3 regions of the Endozoicomonas sp. ALB032 genome follow, and region 2 is predicted to be linked to each of the others. Evidence: predicted binding sites of a transcription regulator. Region 2 holds the regulator's gene; each other region holds the start of a gene.
What was found. The regulator PhoB, encoded in region 2, activates phosphate uptake and scavenging genes when phosphate is short. The targets are predictions, from matches to a motif close to TGTCATANNNNTGTCANA.

Region 1 (7,362 bases), 730 kb from region 2:
TTCTGAGCAGGCAAGTGCACTTTATCCATTAGTGAATTTGTACTCTGCGCAGCATCTGATATCACAAATACAGGCTGGGAAAAGAAGCTGGGCTGGAGATGAGAGTCATCTCATGGGGTCGTTGTGGAGATTAATAAATAACCCTGATCCAGCCATTGCTGAGCAGGCATGGGCTATTTATCCATTAGCTAATTTGTACGCTTTACAATATCAGGTGTCACAAATGCGGGCAGGGAGAGAGACCTGGCCCGATAATGACTGGCATATCCATGAAGAGTTGAGGATTGCAAAAGCTAGCAATGATCTGGCTGTTGCTGAGCAGGCAGAAGCACTTGAGCCATTGGTTGATTTTTACTCTGTCAGGAATCTGTTGTCACTGAATCAGGCATGGGGAGATATCTGGCCTGATGACGACAGTGATATCTATACAAGGTTGAGAAGTGCACAAGGAAGCGATGATCCGGCCATTGCTGAACAGGCACGGGCACTTGAGCCAGCCGTTAATTTTTACTCCGTGCAGAAACTGGTGTCACGAATGCAGAAAGGATTGAGGGTTAGCTGGCCTGAAGATGATAATAATGTCTATTTAAGGTTGAGTAGCGCAGAAAAATGCACTGATCCGAACATCGCTCAGCAGGCGCGGGCACTTAAACCATTAGTTGATCATTATAAGAGTAAGTCTTCAGGCAATTGATTCCAGGCTGCTTTTTCAGCGAGACCTCTCTGCTTCAATATTTAGGCAGGTGTGCCCGCACCATGAGCTACACTCAGGCTCCGACTGAAAAAAAGCGAAAGTTTGTGTGCGACTTAAAGCCGTTCTCTTTCATAAGTACCTTTTTGTTCTTTCTGGCAGCCAGTGGATTTGCTGCTGACAACTCTCAAGGACTTCTGCTCGTCGTCGTAAATGGGACGTCTGATCAAGAGGCTTGTCTGATATCCGATTTTGTCTGCTTTGTGCCTGAAGGCTCTCTGCTCTTGCCCAGGTCAACTGATGACGTTAAAGGCTCATTTCTCCAGCAGCCCGTTTTACTCCTGTCATCTCTGTGGCAGTGGCTAATGTCTTCGGAGATTGTTCCTGAGAAAAGAAAGAAAAATAGCACAGGCTTTGCACTGCCAGAATGGCCCACATCAACACCTGAATCGGCCTTGCGATTATCAGGAGGCGGATTTCCACCCGACCCACCGCCTCCACCATTTATGCCGGGTATCCCTGGCAAGGGATTGTTTAATATGCCTGACTGGCAGTTTGATTACCTGTCAGTTCTGTTCAGGATCGGCCAGCGGCTGAAACAATGGCTTTATAATGGATATCCCACCACTTCCGGTCAATCCAGACCATTCGTCAGTGACAAAGATTTATCTGCGGCTTTGGCAGGTATTACACAGAAGATGGCATTCAACAGGTCGTTATTCAGTCGGGTGCCGTTAGATGCCTCGGAACTGCTTGCTGAACTATCGGGGAAAGATTTGTCTGGTCATGGGCAGATGCATCAGCCAGAAACAGTTATGTTGTATCCGGTATTTATGCTGCCTCAATCTGATTCGAATGATTTTGAAGAAGCGCAGGGGGTTGAATATGTTGGGGAAACTTGCAGCGTATGCCTGCTTAATTTAGAACAATCTGACGACGTGATGAAAACGTCATGTTTGCATTTGTTCCATCTGGAATGCCTGAAACGGTGGCTGACAGGAGAAGTTAACATGGAAGGGAATCGTTTCTGCCCATATTGTCGGCATGATCAGAGCGCTTTGGGTGATTTTCTGACATGGAAAGAGATCCGGAAAGGACTGCAAGAGGTGATTCATATTGTGATGGGAATGCTGCTAGGTAGAGGGACCTGGCCTGAAGATGACTATAGTATCTTCGTAAGGTTGAATGCTGCGCTATTTTGTAATAATTCAGCCATTGCAGAGCAGGCACGGGCAATTTATCCATTAGTAAAATTGTACTCTGCGCAGCGTCTGGTGTTGCAAGTGCGGGCAGGGAATAGAACCTGGCCCGGATGTGAGGGTTTTATCCATCTAGGGTCGTTGAGAATGCTGGTAGACAACCCTGATCCGGCCATTGCAAAGCAGGCGCGGGCAATTTATCCATTAGCTAATTTGTACGCTGTACAGCATCAGGTATCTCAAGTGCAGGCAGAGGATGAGGCCTGGAATGACAGTTATATCCATACATGGTTGGGTATTGCAAGGGATTGTAATGATCTGGTCATTGCTGAGCAGGCAGAAGCACTTGAGCCATTGGTTAATTATTACTCTGTGCGGCATCTGTTGGCACAAGTGCAGGCGGGGAGTGAGACCTGGCCTGATGATGACAGATATATCTATACAAGGTTGAGTAGTGCACAGCGAAGCAATGATCGGGACCTTGCTGAGCGGGCACGAGCCATTGAGCCAACCGTTCATTTGTTCTCTGTGCAACATCTGGTATTACAAATGCAGACAGGAACAAGAACCTGCTGGCCTGAAGATGACAATAATGTCTATGTAAGGTTGAGCAATGCAGAAGATAGCGGTGATCCGACCATTGCTCAGCAGGCACGGGCACTCAGGCCATTAGTTGATCAATATAAGAGCAACTCGCCAGAGAATTGATTCCAGCCTGCGTTTTCAGGGATATTTCTTCACTTTATAGTTATTTGGCCTGCTAATTCTCTATTTGCGCGAAAAATAAACCAATTAACTACAATCTGGTAATGCCGCTATTGTCCATGCTTCACTATAGATAGCCGCTGGCCGTTATAACGATAAAATACAATTTGGAATTAATATGAACGCAGTGATTCTGGCGGTTGCCGTCATGCTCGCGTTGAGCTTGTTGCGGGTTAATGTGGTTCTGGCACTGTTTGTGGGGGCTCTGGCCGGGGGAGTGATCGGTGGTCTGGATATCTTCCAGACTCTGGAGGCATTCTCCAGAGGTTTGGGCGGTGGCGTAGGCATTGCTATCAGTTACGCCATGCTGGGTGCTTTTGCTGTGGCCATCGCCCGCTCCGGCATACCTGAGTGGATGGCTGGAAAGATCATCCGCAAAGTAAAGAACAGCAACAACTCGCACAATAATGTGAAGCTAAAGTACAGCCTGTTTCTGGCGCTTGTGTTGATGGCTTTTTCTTCCCAGAACCTGATACCTATCCACATAGCCTTTATTCCCATACTGATTCCTCCCTTGTTATCGGTATTCAGTGCTATGGCGATTGATCGTCGTCAGGTGGTCTGTCTTCTTACCTTTGGCCTTACCGCGACCTATATGATTTTTCCTGTAGGCTTTGGCAATGTCTATCTGAATCAGATTCTTGGTGGCAACCTTCAGGAGAATGGGCTGGATATTGAACTGAGCCAGATGCCGCTGGCGATGGCGATTCCCGTTTTGGGTATGTTCCTGGGGTTGTTGCTGGCTGTTTTTTTCAGTTACCGAAAGTCCAGAACCTATCGTGTAGAAGAGACCATTTTGATTCATGAACAAGATATTCAGTTAAGCAAGCCTGCCATTATTACCTCTGTCATAGCCATTGTTCTGGTGCTGGTGAGTCAATTGACAACCGGGTCCATGGTTCTCGCTGCTGCACTGGGCTTTATTACCATGGTCATTGGGCGAGTCGTCTGCTGGCGGGAAGCAGATGAGGTATTCAATGAGGGTCTGCGCATGATGGCAGCTTTTGGCTTCATCATGATCTCGGCCGCAGGTTTTGCGGAAGTGCTCCGCTCAACAGGTGATATTCCAGAGCTGGTGAGTCAGGTACAGATGTTTGTGGGAGGCAGTCAGGCTCTTGCGGCCATTCTTATGCTTCTGGTCGGGTTACTGATCACTATGGGTATTGGCTCTTCGTTCTCTACGGTTCCGATTATTGCCACCCTTTATGTGCCACTGGGCATGGAACTTGGATTTACGCCACTGGCGATAGCCTGTCTTGTGGGAGTCGCAGGAGCATTAGGTGATGCAGGCTCCCCGGTTTCAGAATCTACCATTGGTCCCACTGCCGGCTTGAACGTGGATGGTCAGCACGACCACATCCGGGATTCGGTGATTCCCACCTTTTTACACTTTAATATTCCGATGATTATTTTTGGCTGGATTGCCGCCATGATTCTTTGAGTACCCGCCATAAAAACGGGGCCAGATGGCCCCGTGTGGATCACTCATGAATCTGTGATTACAGATCGAGTTCAGACAGATACTTTTCAACCACCTTGGCAGGCAGAGGGATGTAACCGTCTTTAACGACGACTTCCTGACCCTGCTGAGACAGTACCATCTTCAGGAATTCGCCTTCCAGAGGGGACAACTTCTTGTTGGGCTGCTTGTTAACGTACACGTACAGGAAACGAGACAGTGGATAAGAGTTGTTGACAGCGTTAGCGGGCGTTGCCTCAACGAATGGCTGACCGGCTTTCTTGGCCAGAGGTACAGTACGTACGCTGGAAGTCTGGTAACCGATGCCGGAGTAGCCGATGCCGTTTACAGATGCACTGACAGACTGAACCACAGAAGCAGAACCAGGCTGCTCATTTACGTTGTTACGGAAATCACCTTTGCAGAGGGCTTTCTTCTTGAAGTAACCGTAAGTGCCGGATACAGAGTTACGGCCGTACAACTGGATTGAGCGGTTTTTCCAGGCTCCGTCCAGACCGGCAGCACCCCAGGTACTGATGTCTTTGTCGCCACCACACTTGCGGGTGGAGGAGAAAATAGCGTCCACTTGAGCCATGGTCAGACCCTTGATTGGGTTGTCCTTATTGACGAAAACAGCCAGAGCGTCAATGGCAACCGGAACAGCAGTGGGCTTGTAGCCATGCTTCTTCTCAAAAGCTTCCAGTTCCTTGTCTTTCATCTTGCGGCTCATGGGGCCGATGTTGGACGTTCCTTCCGTCAGAGCGGGTGGTGCAGTAGAAGAACCGGCAGCCTGAATCTGTACGTTCACATTAGGATATTCACGCTTGAAATCTTCTGCCCACAGAGTCATCAGGTTAGCCAGAGTGTCAGAGCCGACACTGGACAGATTGCCTGATACACCACTGGCTTTCTTATAAGTGGGGATCTCAGCGTCAATCTGACTGGCAGAGGCAGCCTGGATTCCGGTCGCAAGGGCAATTGTTGTTATTAGAGCTTTAAGCTTCATTCGTATCTCTCCTAAAGGGATTTTTTAGCCTCTCTTATACAGCTACAGGCATTTGTTTACTGGCAAGAACTATAAGATGAAAATGTGACAGTTATATGAACGACAGTGAAGCTTTATATTCGCAATAGTCATAATGTAAAATCACTGACTTTAATTCCAACTTGATTGTAGATTACTGATGAAATGCCAAGACAGGTACGAGCCCGGCTTGCAAAGCATGCCTCCTGTGCCAGTTTCTATTCGCTGAGTGTTTTAGCTACAACGCTAACTGAGAAGAGAAGTAAAATACCTTCAGCTGGAAAAGCTTCACGATCAGGAAGATCGCGGGCGCAAGAAACAACTGACATTATATATAGGGATTTTCAGAGTCGGTTGCGCCAAAAAAATAAAAACATCAAGTGCTAGAGAGCAATATGGAACTGAATAATGATCTTGCTCCCGGACCTCAGGGAGAACTGACGCTGAAAGTGCTGGCAGACTACCAATCTGTTAATACGACAGGCGATGTCTTTGGTGGCTGGGTGGCCATGCAGATTGATCAGGCTGGCGCAATCATGGCCAGAAAGATTGCCACAGGACGTGTTGTCACCGTTAGTATCGGCAGTATGAGTTTTATGCGCTCAGTTAAAATGGGCGATATTCTTGCGCTGTTCACCCGGGTGACAGAGGTCGGCAAAACGTCAATTCGGGTGGTCGTTGAAGCCTGGGTGGAAGATAAACACGGTCGCGCCAAGCTGACTGAAGCCAATATGGTTTTTGTAGCCATTGATACACAGGGCAGAACGTCTCGAATCCAGAGCGCCAAAAGCCCTTAGGATTTGAGGCAGTTTCAGTCTTGGGTCCAAAGAACCAGCTTTTCTGATAAAGATGCAAGTGAAACAGGTTTGTCCAGAAAATCGTCCATACCGGCAGACTTACAGGCAATCTTATCCGATTCCGAGGTGTTGGCTGTGAAAGCGATAACCGGTATTCCGGCATAGTGTTGCCCGGAGGCTCTGATTTTTTCAGTGGCTTCCAGACCACCCATGATGGGCATCATGCAATCCATGAGAATCAGGTTGAAGGCCTCTGAAGTCTCAAGAATGTCCAGTGCTTCCTGACCATTCTGGGCCACTTTGCAGCTGCAGCCCAATTTTTCAAGCAGCTTTTTGACCACCATCTGGTTTACCTGGCTATCTTCCACCACCAGAATATGGACGCTGTAGGTTTCCCTGACTGACACTGGCTTTCCTTTGCCTGTGGCCTGATTTCTCTACAGTCAATATCTGAAGAAGTGCCGGGTTCTTTAGGATCAAATGCAGGATGTTGCCAGACTAAAGCGGTCAGTAATAGCTAATTCCAGCCGATCTCCCTGCTTCAGAGGACCAACGCCGGCCGGAGTGCCAGTGAGGACAATATCGCCGGGTTCCAGTGTGAAGTGACGGCTTATGTAGCTGATCAGCCCCGGAATTGAGGTCAGCATATGGGCTGAAGTGTCTTCCTGACGTGTCTGCCCATTAATTTTAAGGCTGAAGTGAATGTTATCGAGATCGGGCAGGTGCTCTTTGGCAATAAACCCTGAAACGGGGCAGCTGCCATCAAAGGCTTTGGCCACTTCCCATGGCAGTCCTTTTTCTTTTAGCCGGGACTGAACATCCCGGAGTGTCAGATCCAATGCCAGCCCTATTGCCTTGATGGCATCAATGCTCTCATTCTCGCTGGCATTCTGGAGTCGGGTGTCCATCAGAATTGCTATTTCTGTTTCGTGGTGAACTTCACCGCGATCGACGGGAATGGCAAAGGGTATTTCCAGAGCTGTCAGTGATGTTGAAGGTTTGATAAACAACACGGGATCGTCGGGCAGCGGATTGTTCAACTCCCGAATGTGCTCGGCATAATTTCGGCCGACACACACCACTTTGCCGGCCGGCAGATCAATGCGGTCGCCACTTAGCCAGTGATGCCTGTACTTCATAGGGCGTCCTTCTTGCTTGTTTGTTCTTGTGTTTTTATTTTGCTCATGGCCTGGCACATCGCTAGTATTTATCAGCCGGGTACGACTGCTGAAGCTATCATTCACAGTACAAATATTGTGTTTTCCAGATTAACCTGATCACAGGAGCACGTCATGTCTGAAGAACTCCACCTGAATATCCAGAATCTGCATGACCTGCTTGAAGGACAGCCTGTGGACGAATGTACTGCAGGGGCTCTCAAGCAAATTACCGATGAACTGCAGCTGGCTCTGGCTCAGGCAGAGGGC
Region 2 (7,362 bases):
CCATCATATGTCCGCCTTCCCCGTCCTGCCACCAGCGCACAAGTATTTTGCCACCCTCGGGTGTATAGCGCACGGCATTAAAGACCAGATTCGAGAAGGCACTGCGCAACTCATTACTGCTGCCTGCCAAAAAGACATCTTCAGGACAATCCAGAGAAATCTGATGCTGGCTTTCACCACTGAGCGCACATCCGTCTTCAACGATACTGCTGAGCAGGGTTTTAACATGAACCCCATTCTCGTCTGCCTGAGCTTCAGCCGACTCCAGTTTGGACAGCAACAGCAGGTCTGCCACCAGATTCTGCATTCTCAGCGACTGCTCCTGCATCCTGTTCAGTGCTTTTTCCCAAACAGGGGGCAGACCTGAATCCGGGCCCAGACTGTCCAGCATGGTTTCGATGTATCCAGACACAACCGTCAGTGGTGTTCTCAGTTCATGGGAGACATTGGCAACAAAGTCTTTTCTCATGACTTCCAGCTGATTCAAGCGCGTGACATCTCTAACGGTCATGAGACGATTGCCTTTGCCATAAACCGTTATATTAAATTGCAGTTGATGATCAGGGTTGATTGGCGAGGGGATCTCAAGAGCTTTTTGATAACCACCCTGCTCAAAGTAGTCGACAAACCTTGGATCACGTAGCAGATTGGTAATCAACTGCCCCTGATCGTCAGGCGTCTTAAGCCCTATCAAAGTTCCAGCGGCGGGATTCCACCATTCCAGGTTGCTCTGATTATCTATCATTACAACACCGTCGTTCAGCGCAGCAGTTGATTCCTGAACACGTTCAATCACTCCGGCCAGCTTTTGCCGGGAACGACTGTGCTGTTTTTGCAATCGATAGATACCATCAAAAATTTGCCCCCAGAACCCTTTACTCTCAGGAGGCTCTTTGCTCCTGGCCTTGGGGTCATTCAGCCAGTCCAGCAGCTTGAAAAGCTGACGGAAGCTCCAGACAAAATAACCTCCCATGACCACACAGAGTCCTAAAAAAGGCTCTCCAAACAACCAGCCCAGGGAAAACCCGACAATCACGTAGGCGATCATGCGGCTCAGCAAATGGGTTTTTGAAATTGTTGTCATATTACTCCCGGCCAGATAACTGCTGAGCACTGAGCATAAAAGGTTTACACCCTCGTTGAGAAACGATATCCAGTACCACGAACCGTTTGCACAAAGGCTTCGTAGTTATCACCTAAGGCCTTACGCAAGCGTCGAATGTGTACATCAACGGTTCGCTCTTCCACATAAACGTTGCCACCCCAGACCTGATCCAGTAACTGCCCACGGGTATAGGCACGCTCCTGGTGCGTCAGGAAAAACTGCAGCAAACGGTACTCGGTAGGTCCTATTTCAGCAGGTGAGCCATCAATAGAGACTCTGTGGCTGACAGGGTCCAGCTCCAATCCCTTGATGACAATGGGAGACTGGTTATCAAATCCGCCTGTACGACGGAGAACCGCTTTTAAACGAGCAGCCAGCTCGCGGGGAGAAAAAGGCTTGGTGATGTAGTCATCGGCACCGGTTTCAAGTCCCTGGATTTTGTGGTCTTCTTCACCTTTGGCCGTCAACATAACAATGGGTATTTCAGAGGTCAGCTCATTGCGCTTCAGACGACGGGCCAGTTCAATTCCAGAGACATCTGGTAACATCCAGTCCAGCAAGATCAGATCGGGTTTGTTATCCACAATCAGAGAGTGCGCTTCTCTGGCATCTGCTGCCTCAAGACAGTCATACCCTGCCATTTCCAGAGCAACGGTCACCATTTCGCGAATCGGTGCTTCGTCATCTACGATCAGAATGGTCTTTCCTGGCATTAATCTCTACCTGTTATCTGTCGATTCGATTTCGGCGGTGACGTTCTGGCATCTATCAGCTGAAGCTCATTAGGGCTATATCAGGATGGTAGTGTCTCAGGACAGCACCTTTCCTATCGCTCAGGCTGCTTCTCACTACTTTGATCAACCGCACTATACACCGGACATTACACCTTTGAAATGTTACAGGCAGATGACACACTAAAGGCTGATATTGCAGCTTAAAAATAAAAAGATCCCTCAGGGTTTACAGGGTAAGGCTTTTCGCCATTTATCCCCACAGCCACCATAAGTAGCAATACTTACCGGGCTCTAAGCCGGATTGAAGATCAAAGATAACTCAACACGAAACCTGCAAATACAATGGCTCCGGCCCAGTGGTTACTAAGAAACGCCCTGAAGCAGGCTTCACGCTCACGACGACGGGTTAACCATTGCTGGTAAACGAAAAGGGCTGCGACAGCCAACAATGAGAGATAATAGAGAGCACCTAACTCCAGTTGATGGCCTGCCATGGCCAGTGTCATCAGGGTAAGTACCTGCAGGCAACCAACAATCAGGTTATCCATCTCGCCAAATAGAATGGCTGTGGACTTGATACCTACTTTCAGATCATCGTCACGATCCACCATGGCGTATTGAGTATCGTAAGCCACTGTCCAGAAGAGATTGGCCAGAAACATCAGCCAGACGATGTTTCCCAACGAGCCACTCTGAGCCGCAAAAGCCATGGGTATCGACCAGCCAAAAGCAGCCCCCAAAACCACCTGAGGCAGATGAGTGTGTCTTTTGGCAAAAGGGTAAGCCGAGGCCAGCAATAATCCGGCAAAAGAGAGCTGGACGGTAAGAGTATTGGTAAAGAGTACAAGAATGAAAGACAAAAGTACCATACCGGAGAAATAGATCAGCGCTTCTTTTTCCTGAATTTTACCCGTTACCAGCGGTCGATGCTGTGTTCTCTTAACATGGCCGTCCACTTTCCTGTCAGCAAAGTCATTAATAACGCAGCCTGCACTGCGCATCAAAACCACGCCGACCGAAAAAATCACCAGATTCTTCAGACTCGGTACACCTTCTGCCGCCACCCAGAGTGCCCACATAGTAGGCCAGAACAACAGATAAATACCAATAGGCCGGTCCAGCCGGGCCAGCCGTAAGAAATCTTTTAAACGGGGAAATCGTTGCAGAACTACTTCAGTGCCTGCCAATACCGCCATTGGTTTTCTGAATTGCATCATAATATTTAGCTGCTTATCTGCATCTTTATTATCATCGCTGAGATTCTTATTGCTCATCGCCCTGAATCATGACCCGCATCGCCAGTTTATCAGGTCAGGCCAGGTTCTCAATCAGGCCATGACCAGACCGACTGCGGAAATCTCTATATTTCACGAGGTAAGTGCTTCGACAAACAATCATTCTTGTAGAGCTTCAGGGTTCAGGATGCTTCGACATGACTCTGGAGTGCTTCTCTGTCTGTTCAGACAGGTCCGGCAAAAAGATTTCACAAACAGATATAGACTTTTCGTGCAAATAAAATAACGACCGCCTTCCCCAGGCTGTTTCATCAGAGTATTTTTCAACCAGATGAGGATTAAACTGACGAGCCGGCAGTTCCGCTACCTCAAATGGTCCCCGACGCATACCGGGATGATTAAATAAAAACTCCCCCAGGGGCTTAGTGCCCAGTTGCAGCAGCTCTCTGTTCGTGCCAATAAGACTGCTGTGAGGCAATACACTTCGTGCAAACACTCTGGGTCGGCCACCACAGATCAGCAGAACCTCCCTGATAGAAGCCATTTTGCTGCAATGTCTGTTTTCGAATGATCCTGCCAACTCACCAGACGTGGACGTAGCCTTTGACTGTTCATAGTTATTGAGAAACTTTAGCTCCGAACAGGTCGGCATAAAGGTCCCGTGACGAATAACCTGAACCCTGAAGTCGCCGTCAAACTCATGTTTCAAACGCTGAGTCAGGGAACCTCTGTCCAGCAGCCAGTCTCTCCAGGGCTCTGGAATCTGCTGTTTCAAATAATGTCTCGGCTTCCAGGATAAGCCTGAAAAATCAATAAAAGGCACCATCACTCCTGCTGCACAAATCCAATTTTCCAGAACTGCCCCGGGAGGAAACAAGGCAGCTCACCTTGACACTCCCCGCCTTGTCAGGCGAGGCTTCTGACTTCATAAGCTACAGCCAGCCTATAACGACCGGACTTACGCAGAAGCCTCCATCAGCAGCAACCGGGTGCCCCTCGGTTATTTATTGGTCTTTTGTTTGATTTGCCGCTGCCTTAACGGGTCACTCAGGTATGGGTTCATCTGGTTCTTCAAGGGCGGTTGGGCAGTTGGCTCTGCCTTAATTTTTTGTTAACAGTGCTTGGTTTTCATCATCGTGAGTTTCTGCATAGAGACAGACCGACAGTGAATTTAGCCAACTATGCACAAACACGCAAGCATAAGGCTCTTCACCAGCGCGGCCCGACCTACGCGGCCCGACCTACGCGGCCCGACCTTCCCGACTTATATCTCCCTCCGCCCGATTGAGGGTGTCGCAAAACTCCAACAACTCGTTCCCACGCTGGAACCCACAGGGCCTAAAAGCATGGCAACCAGAGTTTTTGCGACACCCTCCAAGGCGGGGAGTGTCACGGTTTCCTCAATTTCTTTCTGCCTGACTTTAATGGACACGACCGAATTCTTTTCTATGCTTCCTGCCAATGGTATAAATCATCCCCAAGGGATGATCGAAAACTATAAATCAGGATCCGCGCATGGCTGTCGTAAAACGTACGCCCCAAAAGACCGGTCGTATAAGAACCGAGAGAGTTCGGCTGATTTTGAAAGCTGCCGAACAGGAGTTTGCCCGGCATGGATTCGGGGGAGCCACAATCCAGCGTATAGCTGACCTGGCCGATTTACCAAAACCGACTGTCTTGTATTACTTCAGTAACAAGCAGGAAATTTATGACGAAGTTCTTAACAATATTTTGTATCTCTGGAATGACAAACTGAACAGCTTTCATCCGAAAGATGACCCTGCAGAGTCACTTGAACGGTATATCCGCTCAAAAATAGAAGTCTCCAGAAGATACCCCACAGCCAGCCGAATTTTTGCCAGTGAAATCATTCATGGCTGCCAGCAGCTGTCTCCGTCCATGAAGGACTCTACCCAGCAGTGGTTTAAAAACAAAACAGAGATTTTTCAGCACTGGATGGATGAGGGTAAAATGGCCCGGGTAGAGCCCATGCACCTGATTTTTATGATCTGGGGATCGACTCAGCATTACGCTGATTATGAAAAACAGATCTGCCTTATCATGAACAAAAAGAAACTGCCTGCCTCAACCTACGATCAAGCCGCTGACACTATCTGCGACATTGTTCTTCGTGGTTGCGGTCTGAAGGTTTGAGAAACGATAAAAATCTTGTAGAGTCACAAGGTAAAAATGAACCGGGCAGATTAACACGCAAGTCACTGCCATAAACTGCTGTATTGGCGGTCTATGGTATACGGCAGCTTGTTGCACTATCCAGACCGTCCTGCTCATAACAAGAGGCAGATGATGAGAGTCTGGATAAAACATCCCCTGGCTATTTTCACCGCAAACAGTCAGGACGCCGGTAACGGCGTGGTGATTGATGAAAGCTCCGGCAAGATCACAGAGCTGGTTCCCTCGGGACAGTCTCCGAAAGTCTCCTGTGATCAAAGCTATGACGCTTCCGGACAGGTTCTCCTTCCCGGTCTGATCAATACTCATCACCATCTTTATCAGACCCTGACCCGCGCCTTCCCTCCGGCACTGAATAAAAAACTCTTTCCCTGGCTGCAAACGCTTTATCCTGTCTGGGCCAGACTGAAGCCAGAGATGCTGTTTAACGCCACTCAGCTGGGACTGACAGAACTGCAGCAGTCCGGTTGTACAACAGTGGCAGATCATCACTACCTATTCCCGGAAGCACTCACAGAAGCCATTGATATTCAGGTGAAGGCCGCTGACAGTATTGGCAGCAGGGTTATACTGACTCGGGGTTCCATGAGCCTTGGAGAGAAGGATGGAGGCCTTCCTCCCCAGTCTACCGTGCAAACAGAAGCTGAGATACTCGACGACTCCGAACGTCTGATTCATCGTTATCATGAGTCAGACGAGGGGGCAAAGGTTCAGATTGCCCTGGCACCCTGCTCACCTTTTTCAGTCAGCACAGAGTTGATGAAAGAGACCGCTGGGCTGGCCCGTAAACACAATGTTCGATTACATACCCATCTGGCTGAAACCCATGATGAAGACAACTTCTGCATCGAGCGGTTCGGTTTACGGCCACTGGATTACCTGGAATCTGTGGATTGGCTGGCTGACGATGTCTGGCTGGCCCATGGTATTCATTTCAATGACGATGAAATCAAAAGAATGGGACAGGCGGGCATGGGCGTCTGTCACTGCCCTACCTCGAATATGCTGCTGGCATCGGGCATCTGCCGCACCAAAGAACTGGCGTCTGCAGGCGTGCACGTCGGACTGGGTGTGGATGGCTCCGCTTCAAACGACGGCTCCAATATGATGCAGGAAGTCCGTCAGGCTTTGCTGATCAATCGTCTGCGTTACGCCGCAGACGAAGTCACTCATCTCGATGCTCTGTACTGGGCAACAAAAGGCTCAGCCAAAGTGCTTGGCAGGGGCGATATTGGAGAACTGGCAGAAGGAAAGCAAGCCGACCTTGCTCTTTTCAGCCTGGATGAGTTGCGTTTCAGTGGCAGCCATGACCCACTGGCAGCACTGGTTCTTTGTGGAGGCCATAAAGCAGCTGCCGTTATGTGTGCAGGAAAGTGGCTGATTAAAGATGAAACACTACTTCATCTTGATCAAGAGGCCATCATGGCTGCACACCAGCTTTCTGCCAGAAAGCTGGTGTCTTGAGAGGCTGTCGTAAATCTCTGGTTCCAATGCTCCAGAGATTTATGACGGGGAACGAGTTGTAGGGTATGACGAAAATAATCAGGAAGTGGTTTCTTCTTTGATGGCTCCCGAAGATGCATTAATATTTTTCACCACTTTTCTCTGATCGCTGGATTCAGGCCCGGAATCTTCAGGCAAAACCAGTGTCAGCAAAATAGCGGTCAGACCTCCGGTGGTAATCGCCGAGCTGAAAATGTTTTTGACCAGTTCCGGCATCTGGCTCAGCACCCCGGGCACAATAGTGACGCCCAGCCCCATACCCATGGACACAGCAATGATCATTACCTGTCGACGATCAAGTGATCCTGAAGCCAGGATGCGAATACCTGAAGCGGCCACCGTGCCAAACATAACCAATGTAGCCCCACCCAGCACAGGCTTGGGAACCAGCATCAGGATGGCCCCGAGTATCGGGAAAAGTCCCATCACTAAAAACAAACCGGCAATGATATAGCCAACAAACCGGCTGGCGACACCGGTCATTTGAATCACACCATTGTTCTGGCTAAACGTCGTCGTTGGAAAGCTGTTCAGGCAAGCTGCGGTCAGAGAGTTCACGCCATCAGCCAAAATACCGCCACGAATACGCTCA
Region 3 (7,362 bases), 370 kb from region 2:
TGCCAGTAAGTCCTGGGAGAGGAGGTTGTGCAGGTTGAATAGAGTAAAACTGTCGAGTTTGATCAATTCTGCATTTTCAATGAGAAACAGAATTGCTTCTTTGTGATTCATAATCATCACGGTTTCTTCATGAATTTTTCCATCAGCCGTAATGCCATTTTCAATCAGCTTCTGAGTGTCAAGTTTTGAGTAAGTATTTCCCTCAAGTCGACTTGAGTTGTAAGACAGGTCAATCAGAAGTCTCTGACATATCTGACGGGCATAGGTGCCAGCGGCTAACTGTTGATCAAAGCGTTTACCTTTCAGGAATAGTTGTCTGCGAATGTCATAAGGGACATAACTTGTTTCGTTAGGGACATAAGCTTCGATAAATTCCCTGTTATAGGACACTCTCGTCCGGGCATGGAGCGGTGTTTCCAGCAAATAAAGAGCATTCTGGCTATTGGGGCTGAAAATTAAGCTCGATTTGTCCTTATTTTGTCTCTTACTATCGGTTCGGGAAAGATGAGTCGGATAGTACTTTGTTGTTCTTTTGTTTCCTTCTTTTGCAATAACTCCGTTAGCACAAAGGCTGTTTAACCGTCTCTGTAATGTCTTGTTATTTATAGAAAAAGAAAGTAGATCTGAGATCTCCTTTCGAGCCAGACCTCTTGAATTCAGCTCTATAACTTTAATGATTTCATGAAGTTGATCGCCAATACTTAACGTCATCATTGTCTCTTAAATGTGTCCCTTAAAATCCTATTCGGACAATTATAGGACATGTAAAGGACAAATAAAGGAGATTCTGGGACGTTTAAAGGCAGACTGACCTTAGACCGCAAATTTCATTTGAAATGAGCCTGAAAGACAATGGAATAAACGCCTCCCGTCACTCTGACAAATGCGTCATTTTCATGCATTGGACGAATGTATAACTCATCGCCAGAACTGCTTCTTTGCACATCGCTAAGAGCGGTTGTGATCATTACGTGCCTGGGCTTTGTTGCAGGCTGTTGTGAGTTAAGAAATGTTCCTGCACTTGCGAGGTTATATAATCCCTCCGTGGTAACAAATGGTGTTCGTTGATTGTCACTGAGCTGCTTATAATATGCAGCTAATGGAGAGTCTGGTACTTCGAAGGCTTCATGGTGTAGATAGTGGTTCCCATCGTTTGTTCGTATCAGAAACCTTGTGAATATAGCCTGCCTGATGACAGCTATATAGTTCACCATTCCTATTGGCTTATCTATTAGAATTTTTCTTATATCACCTTGATTGTTTTTGTATTCAAATTGATTGTTAGAAATCTTTTTTATTTCAGCAGCAGTAGAAATAAACGAGATAAATAAAAATATTATCATTGATCTTTTCACTGTGATTCTCTCTTGAAAATTTTACTTTGATTCGGCCTCGATCACAGTTAATCAACATTAGCACAAATACACTATTCAAGCAGTCACATAGTAAATGCTATCTGCTCGTTCGCTGCGCCCAGCCGATCGTATAAGGCGGCTGAAGCAGGCATTATATTTTTCTACCAATTATCGAGAAAGGTAATAATATGAAGAAATGCTTTTTTGAGGAACGAGTTGATGGAAACAGCTTGCTATGTCTGTGTTAAACAGCAACCGGCTCAGGAGAAAAGCCCTCTTTTTTAAACTTGAGAGGTTTAGAGATAAAACCTTCAACAGACGACTGACTACAGGCAATAAAAGACTCACTGAACATTCACGAGACATCAACAACCTCATGATGTAGTCTACGGTGTCAAGCTTGATGCTCTTGAGGAGTTGCTGTGGCGGGAAATAATTTCACAAAATTTATAGGTCGAAAAGGCAAGGTTTATAACGCTCGCTGGGAGGTGGCATTTGACCGCATCCTCACGCCTTTTGAAGAATTTATCCATCGTCAAACGACCAGCGGTATCCTTCTGATGATCTGCGCTGTCATCGCTCTGGTGATCGCGAACAGTAATCTGTACCCCCTCTATGAACAGATCCTGAAAACCTACGCCGGAGTCTCATTCGGCGACGGTGGTCTGAAGATGTCTGTTCACCATTGGGTCAATGATGGCTTGATGGCTTTTTTCTTTTTCCATGTTGGTCTCGAACTCAAGCGTGAATTCCTTGTCGGTGAGCTTTCCGACCTCAAGCATGCCGTATTGCCTATCATGGCGGCGATTGGTGGTATGGTGGTGCCCGCACTGATCTATGCCGGTATCAACCCGAGCGGTGTTGCTGCAGACGGCTGGGGCATTCCAATGGCAACGGATATTGCTTTTGCTGTTGGTACTTGTGCGCTGCTGGGTGGTCGTGTTCCTAAAAGCCTGATCACCTTCCTGGTGGCCCTGGCCATTGTGGATGACCTGGGCGCTATCATGATCATTGCCGTCTTCTATACCAACGAAATCAATCAGCTTGCTTTGCTATGGGCTGCAGGATTTACTGCATTATTATGGGTTCTCAATGCTTCCGGTATTCGTAGTCCATTGCCTTATCTGCTAATAGGTGCGGGCCTCTGGTTTCAGCTCTACGAAGCAGGTATTCATGCGACATTGGCTGGTGTTATTACCGCTTTTGCCATACCGGCAAAACCCAAATACGATCCAGTTGCATTCAGCTTTCAGGTAAAAAATCTGATTCGACGATTTGACCGGAGTTACCGCCCTGGTGAAGATGTTCTGCGAAATGAAAAAGTGCTGGCTTACGTTCGGGCTCTGGGTAATGGTGCCCGCCTTGCAGAAGCTCCACTGCAGAAAATAGAAACGGGTCTGCACCTGCCTGTTACCTATATCGTCATTCCTATTTTTGCCTTGGCTAACGCCGGTATACCCTTTAATGTATTCTCCGGGGATACCGAGATTTTCAATAACGTCACTCTGGGTGTTACTCTGGGTCTGGTATTAGGGAAGTTAATTGGTATTGCCGGTGCTACCTGGGTAGGCTGGAAACTGGGATGGGGTGATTTGCCACACGAATGTAACTTCCTGCATATTGTCGGTGTTGCCTTCCTGGGCGGAATTGGTTTCACCATGTCTATCTTCATATCAGAGCTGGCATTTGCTGGCAGCCCCAATGATCTGGTACTGGCAAAAGCAGGGGTTCTGATTGCCTCCCTGATCGCGGGTATTGCAGGCTTTATCTGTTTGACTAAAGCTTCTCCAAAGGCTGATGAAAAGGCTACTGCTGAGCAGGCTTGAAGTCAGACTATTATCTGAGAACGAATAACCCGGAGTTGGCTCCGGGTTTGTTTTTTAGGGATATAGTTACGGCTCTCGCCATTGCAACATAATTCCTTGAAAGTGTTGTTCAAAGACTCGCAATATACGAAAGAGTTTCTGGATGGCGCTGGACCAGCCTAAGCAGGGTAACGACCTGACCATTGGGTACACTGCGCCCTTGCTCCCAGTTCTCCAGGGTGCGGACAGAGGTATGCAGCAAGCGTGCAAACACGCCTCTGGACATATTAAACGTTTCACGAATACCGACAATCTCATCTGGTGAGATGCTCAACTCGCCTTTATCGTCTACCTGATGGCTTCTCAGCGTCAACTTACCTTCTGAGTGCTCCCTGGCTTCAGCAAGAGCAGAGCTGAGTTCCGAGAATAAATCACGATTGCTCATTACGCCATGCCTCCATAAATAGTCTTAACTGCTTCCTCCGCCTGGTAGCCAGGTTTGCCATTTCATTTTTGCTGTAAAGGGTCAGCCTCCCGGATAATAGACCCGCAAATAGCCACACCTGTCTTTACCCTTGACAGCAATGCGTACCCCGCACGCTGAAAGGTTTGAGTTGTTATTGTTATGCTATAGCCTCTCCAGTGGTGGGACGAGAAAAGCCAGTTTTTGTCGTCTTTGTGTCAACAATGTCATTAAATAGTCATTTGTAACCGTTATAAAAAGCCCTGATCAAATTGAATAAAATCAGGAATCTCAATGGAACTGAAACTCGCTCGCAACGCTATCACTCTGGCAGCTCCCTTCATTTTGGCTGGCTGTTCAATGGTTCAGGAAAACGTTGAAGTTTCCCATCCCACCATGGAGCCGATCGCTCGATATGCTTCTGGCACTTACCATAAAGGGGCTGCAGAGATTGTGGCCTGGCATAAAGCCAGTCAATCTATCTATGTTGTCAACGCCCTGGATAAAACCGTAGATATTCTCAGCGGTAAATCACTCAAGGGGCAGCCACTGGCTGATCCGACCATGGATTCCAATATACTCAAAATTGGCAAGATCAATCTTGAATCCAGTATTGACGGCATGAAGCTGGGCACCGCCAACAGCGTTTCTGTTCATGGCGATCTGCTGGCTGTTGCTGTTGAAAATAGTGACAAACAAAAGAAAGGCGTTGTCATTGTTTATAAGCTCGATTCTGAAGGTGGCGCTGTATTCAGTGACTATAAGGTTGTAGGTGCACTGCCTGATATGGTGACCTTTACGCCCGATGGAAAATACCTGCTGACAGCAAACGAAGGTGAACCCTCATCGGATTACAAAATTGACCCGGAAGGTTCAGTCAGTGTCGTCAAGGTTACCTCTGAAGGCAAACTGGAAGAACCACGTCATGCTACTTTCACTGCTTTCAACAAGGGGTACTCCAGAAACAGTGAGCTGCCAGAGGATGTCAGGGTTTTTGGTCGTGATGCTTCTGTGGCTCAGGATCTTGAGCCCGAGTACATAGCCGTTTCTGATGATTCCAGAACAGCGTACGTCTCTCTGCAGGAAAACAATGCCCTGGCATTGGTTGATATTGCCAATGCTCGCATTGATTCTATTGTTCCCCTTGGTTACAAGGATTATGGTCAGTTTGCGATGGATGCCAGCAATAAAGACGGTGGTGTGAATCTGCAAAAATGGAGTGGTGTCTATGGTATGTATCAGCCAGATACCATCGCTACCTATTCCGTAGAAGGTAAAACCTATGTTGTAACAGCCAACGAAGGTGATGCCAGAGATTATTGGTACAAAGCTGCTTCTGAAGCTCAATGTCTGGCTTCTGGTGGTCTGAAATACGATGATGAAGACGGTTGCCTGGGGTTCACAGAAGAAGTTCGTACCAAAAAGGTTAAGGTGGCCCTGGAGCACCCTAACGCTGAAGCAGCCAAAGACCAGAAAAAGCTGGCTCGTCTGAAAATTACCAACACTCTGGGTGATTCGGATAACGACGGCAAGTTTGAAGAACTTTACTCCTACGGAGCACGCTCATTTTCTATCTGGAACGAAACAGGTGAGCTGGTCTATGACTCAGGCAGCGACTTTGAAGAAGTGACGGCTGCTGTGCTGGGTAAACACTTCAACAATAATGACGAAGAAACCAAAGGTGATAACCGCAGTGACGACAAAGGCCCTGAGCCAGAGGCATTGGCTGTGGGTGAGATTGATGGACGTCAATATGCGTTTATTGGTCTGGAACGAACCGGCGGTGTCCTGATGTACGACGTGACTCATCCTGAAAAAGCCAAGTTTGTCAGCTATGTCTACAACCGTGATTTTTCAGTTGATACTGAGAAAGAACCAGAAAAAGCGGGGGATGTTTCTCCGGAGGGTATGAAGTTTGTAGAAGCCACTGACAGTCCAACTGGAAAGCCTTTATTGATAATCGGTCATGAAGTCTCTGGTTCTACACTGGTATATCAGGTAGATTGATTAGACGTGCCTTTCGGTAGATTATTATCGTTTTTGTCTTCAAAGGGTTGAGGGTTGCCAGAGAATTTCCGGCAACCCTTGTTTAAAGTGAAGCTCTGTTCAGATGACGGTGATTTTTTCGACTTCTATCTCGGTTGTTTCAAAAGCACCGCTTTCTACTTCGCCCAAAATCTTAACTTTGGTCTTTTCATTGATCTGCACCTGAGGCATGTCTCTGGATTCAATCTCTACCTGAATGCTGTCGTTGCCATCTGAAAAGGTGTAGGTTTCATCGTCGATTTTGTTGGTCAGGTAACCGGTAAGTTCCACCTGGGAGTCATCAACCGGGTTTTCGATGATGGAAGCAACATCATTGATCCTGGGTGTGCTGATGGGGCCGGTGTATTCAGCAAATGCGTTGCCAGTGGTCAGTGCGATCGTTGAAGCAGCGAGGAAAGCAGATAGTGTCTTATTCATGGTTTCAATCTCCGGTTTTTCTTTCGAAATGGGTATCTGTGTAAAAGGTGGGCTTAGATTAATCGAAAGCAGTTAACCGGAAGATGAGTGAATCATTAAACTTTTTTCATAAAAGAAAAAACTGTGGCTTCAGGGGCCAAGCTTCCAGGTAGTAACCGGCAGTTTATAGTGCTCCAGAACCTGTTGTAAGCGTTCCCAATATTCATGGTCGGATGGTTTTCTCAGAATCAACACAATCCCAGCCTGTTTTTTGGTCAGCATTCCATAGGCAAGAGACTGGCCGATGGCTTCAGGCCATTTGTTGGCAAAATCCATTTCGATGGCGTGAAGGTCAGTTATGCAATCGACACGTCTACCGTCGTCGAGTCTGGCTTCAACTTCTCCGCCTCTACCTTCGCACCAGACCTTCTGATACCAGAGCTCGGGTTCCGATGCCCAGGCCAGATTGACAAGCAGAAGCGATAAAAAAATCGTAAGGAGGCGCGGCAGTGTCGTTAACATGTGCTCAATCCATTGAGTCAATGTTTTAACGCTACCTGTCACGGCTGCTCAGTGCAATGCTTTAAGACCCAAAGGGAATTATCTATCGCCTTCCGGGAGAGGAAAAGCACCTTGATGACAGAACGATTTAAAAATCCAAGTATTTATAAGGAACTAAAACCAAATTTAAATATCTAAGAATGTAATGGGAAAAAAATATAACAGGGGGGGTGTATGGAAAGTAATCACAGTGTTAATGATACTACTCAATGCTCAATTTGTTTTGGCGCAGTAGAGTGCAAAAGCATCAAACTAAAATGCGGACATGTTTTTGGTTTATCATGCATAAAGCAATGGATGAAAAGGACTAATCAATATAACTGCCTTTTCTGTAGAGAACAATTAACTGATGATCAGATAAAAGAGATAAAAAAAACCTCGTTGTGGGAACGTGTGGTAACTATTCCGGAAAAAACGATTAAATTTTTGTTCCAATCTATTGTGGCATTATCTCTTCCAGTATCTCCTTCGGCTGCTGTCGGGCTTGCTGTCGGGGCTGCCGGAGCTGCCGGAGCTGCTTTTGCCGGGGTTGGCGGGGTAGATGTTGTACCTCCCGCTGCGGCCGTGACTGGGTCTCTTATCGCGTGTGTCTGGGCTGCTAGTGAGCCTGAAAGGCATGTCAGTGTCGTTCCCGGTATCGTTACCGGTGTTGCTACCGGCATTGTCTTCGGGAATTATGCGGGTGCTGGCTTAGCTATCGGGTGTACTGCCGCGACTATTATCTGTGATGTTGGTA

Region 1: a site for PhoB is predicted at 5,204-5,221, ahead of ACO6VG_RS04805 (PstS family phosphate ABC transporter substrate-binding protein). Genes of this name have one in related genera too.
Region 3: a site for PhoB is predicted at 3,849-3,866, ahead of ACO6VG_RS09195 (choice-of-anchor I family protein). Genes of this name have one in related genera too.

The regions. Positions count from the first base shown of each region.
Region 1 is NZ_JBLYNW010000001.1:1,444,975-1,452,336, reverse strand. It holds gene ACO6VG_RS04820 (RING finger protein) at 1-694, shown strand, start outside; gene ACO6VG_RS04815 (RING finger protein) at 1,057-2,598, shown strand; gene ACO6VG_RS04810 (Na+/H+ antiporter family protein) at 2,774-4,096, shown strand; gene ACO6VG_RS04805 (PstS family phosphate ABC transporter substrate-binding protein) at 4,155-5,120, opposite strand; gene ACO6VG_RS04800 (acyl-CoA thioesterase) at 5,534-5,935, shown strand; gene ACO6VG_RS04795 (response regulator) at 5,950-6,342, opposite strand; gene ACO6VG_RS04790 (fumarylacetoacetate hydrolase family protein) at 6,412-7,074, opposite strand; gene ACO6VG_RS04785 (DUF4404 family protein) at 7,228-7,362, shown strand, end outside.
Region 2 is NZ_JBLYNW010000001.1:2,170,040-2,177,401, reverse strand. It holds gene phoR (phosphate regulon sensor histidine kinase PhoR) at 1-1,084, opposite strand, end outside; gene phoB (phosphate regulon transcriptional regulator PhoB) at 1,129-1,818, opposite strand; gene ubiA (4-hydroxybenzoate octaprenyltransferase) at 2,148-3,035, opposite strand; gene ACO6VG_RS07730 (chorismate--pyruvate lyase family protein) at 3,250-3,900, opposite strand; gene ACO6VG_RS07725 (TetR/AcrR family transcriptional regulator) at 4,590-5,228, shown strand; gene ACO6VG_RS07720 (8-oxoguanine deaminase) at 5,379-6,731, shown strand; gene ACO6VG_RS07715 (uracil-xanthine permease family protein) at 6,810-7,362, opposite strand, start outside.
Region 3 is NZ_JBLYNW010000001.1:2,543,766-2,551,127, forward strand. It holds gene ACO6VG_RS09175 (Fic family protein) at 1-711, opposite strand, end outside; gene ACO6VG_RS09180 (hypothetical protein) at 828-1,355, opposite strand; gene nhaA (Na+/H+ antiporter NhaA) at 1,778-3,181, shown strand; gene ACO6VG_RS09190 (helix-turn-helix domain-containing protein) at 3,291-3,605, opposite strand; gene ACO6VG_RS09195 (choice-of-anchor I family protein) at 3,918-5,630, shown strand; gene ACO6VG_RS09200 (YgiW/YdeI family stress tolerance OB fold protein) at 5,730-6,086, opposite strand; gene ACO6VG_RS09205 (hypothetical protein) at 6,216-6,629, opposite strand; gene ACO6VG_RS09210 (RING finger domain-containing protein) at 6,801-7,362, shown strand, end outside.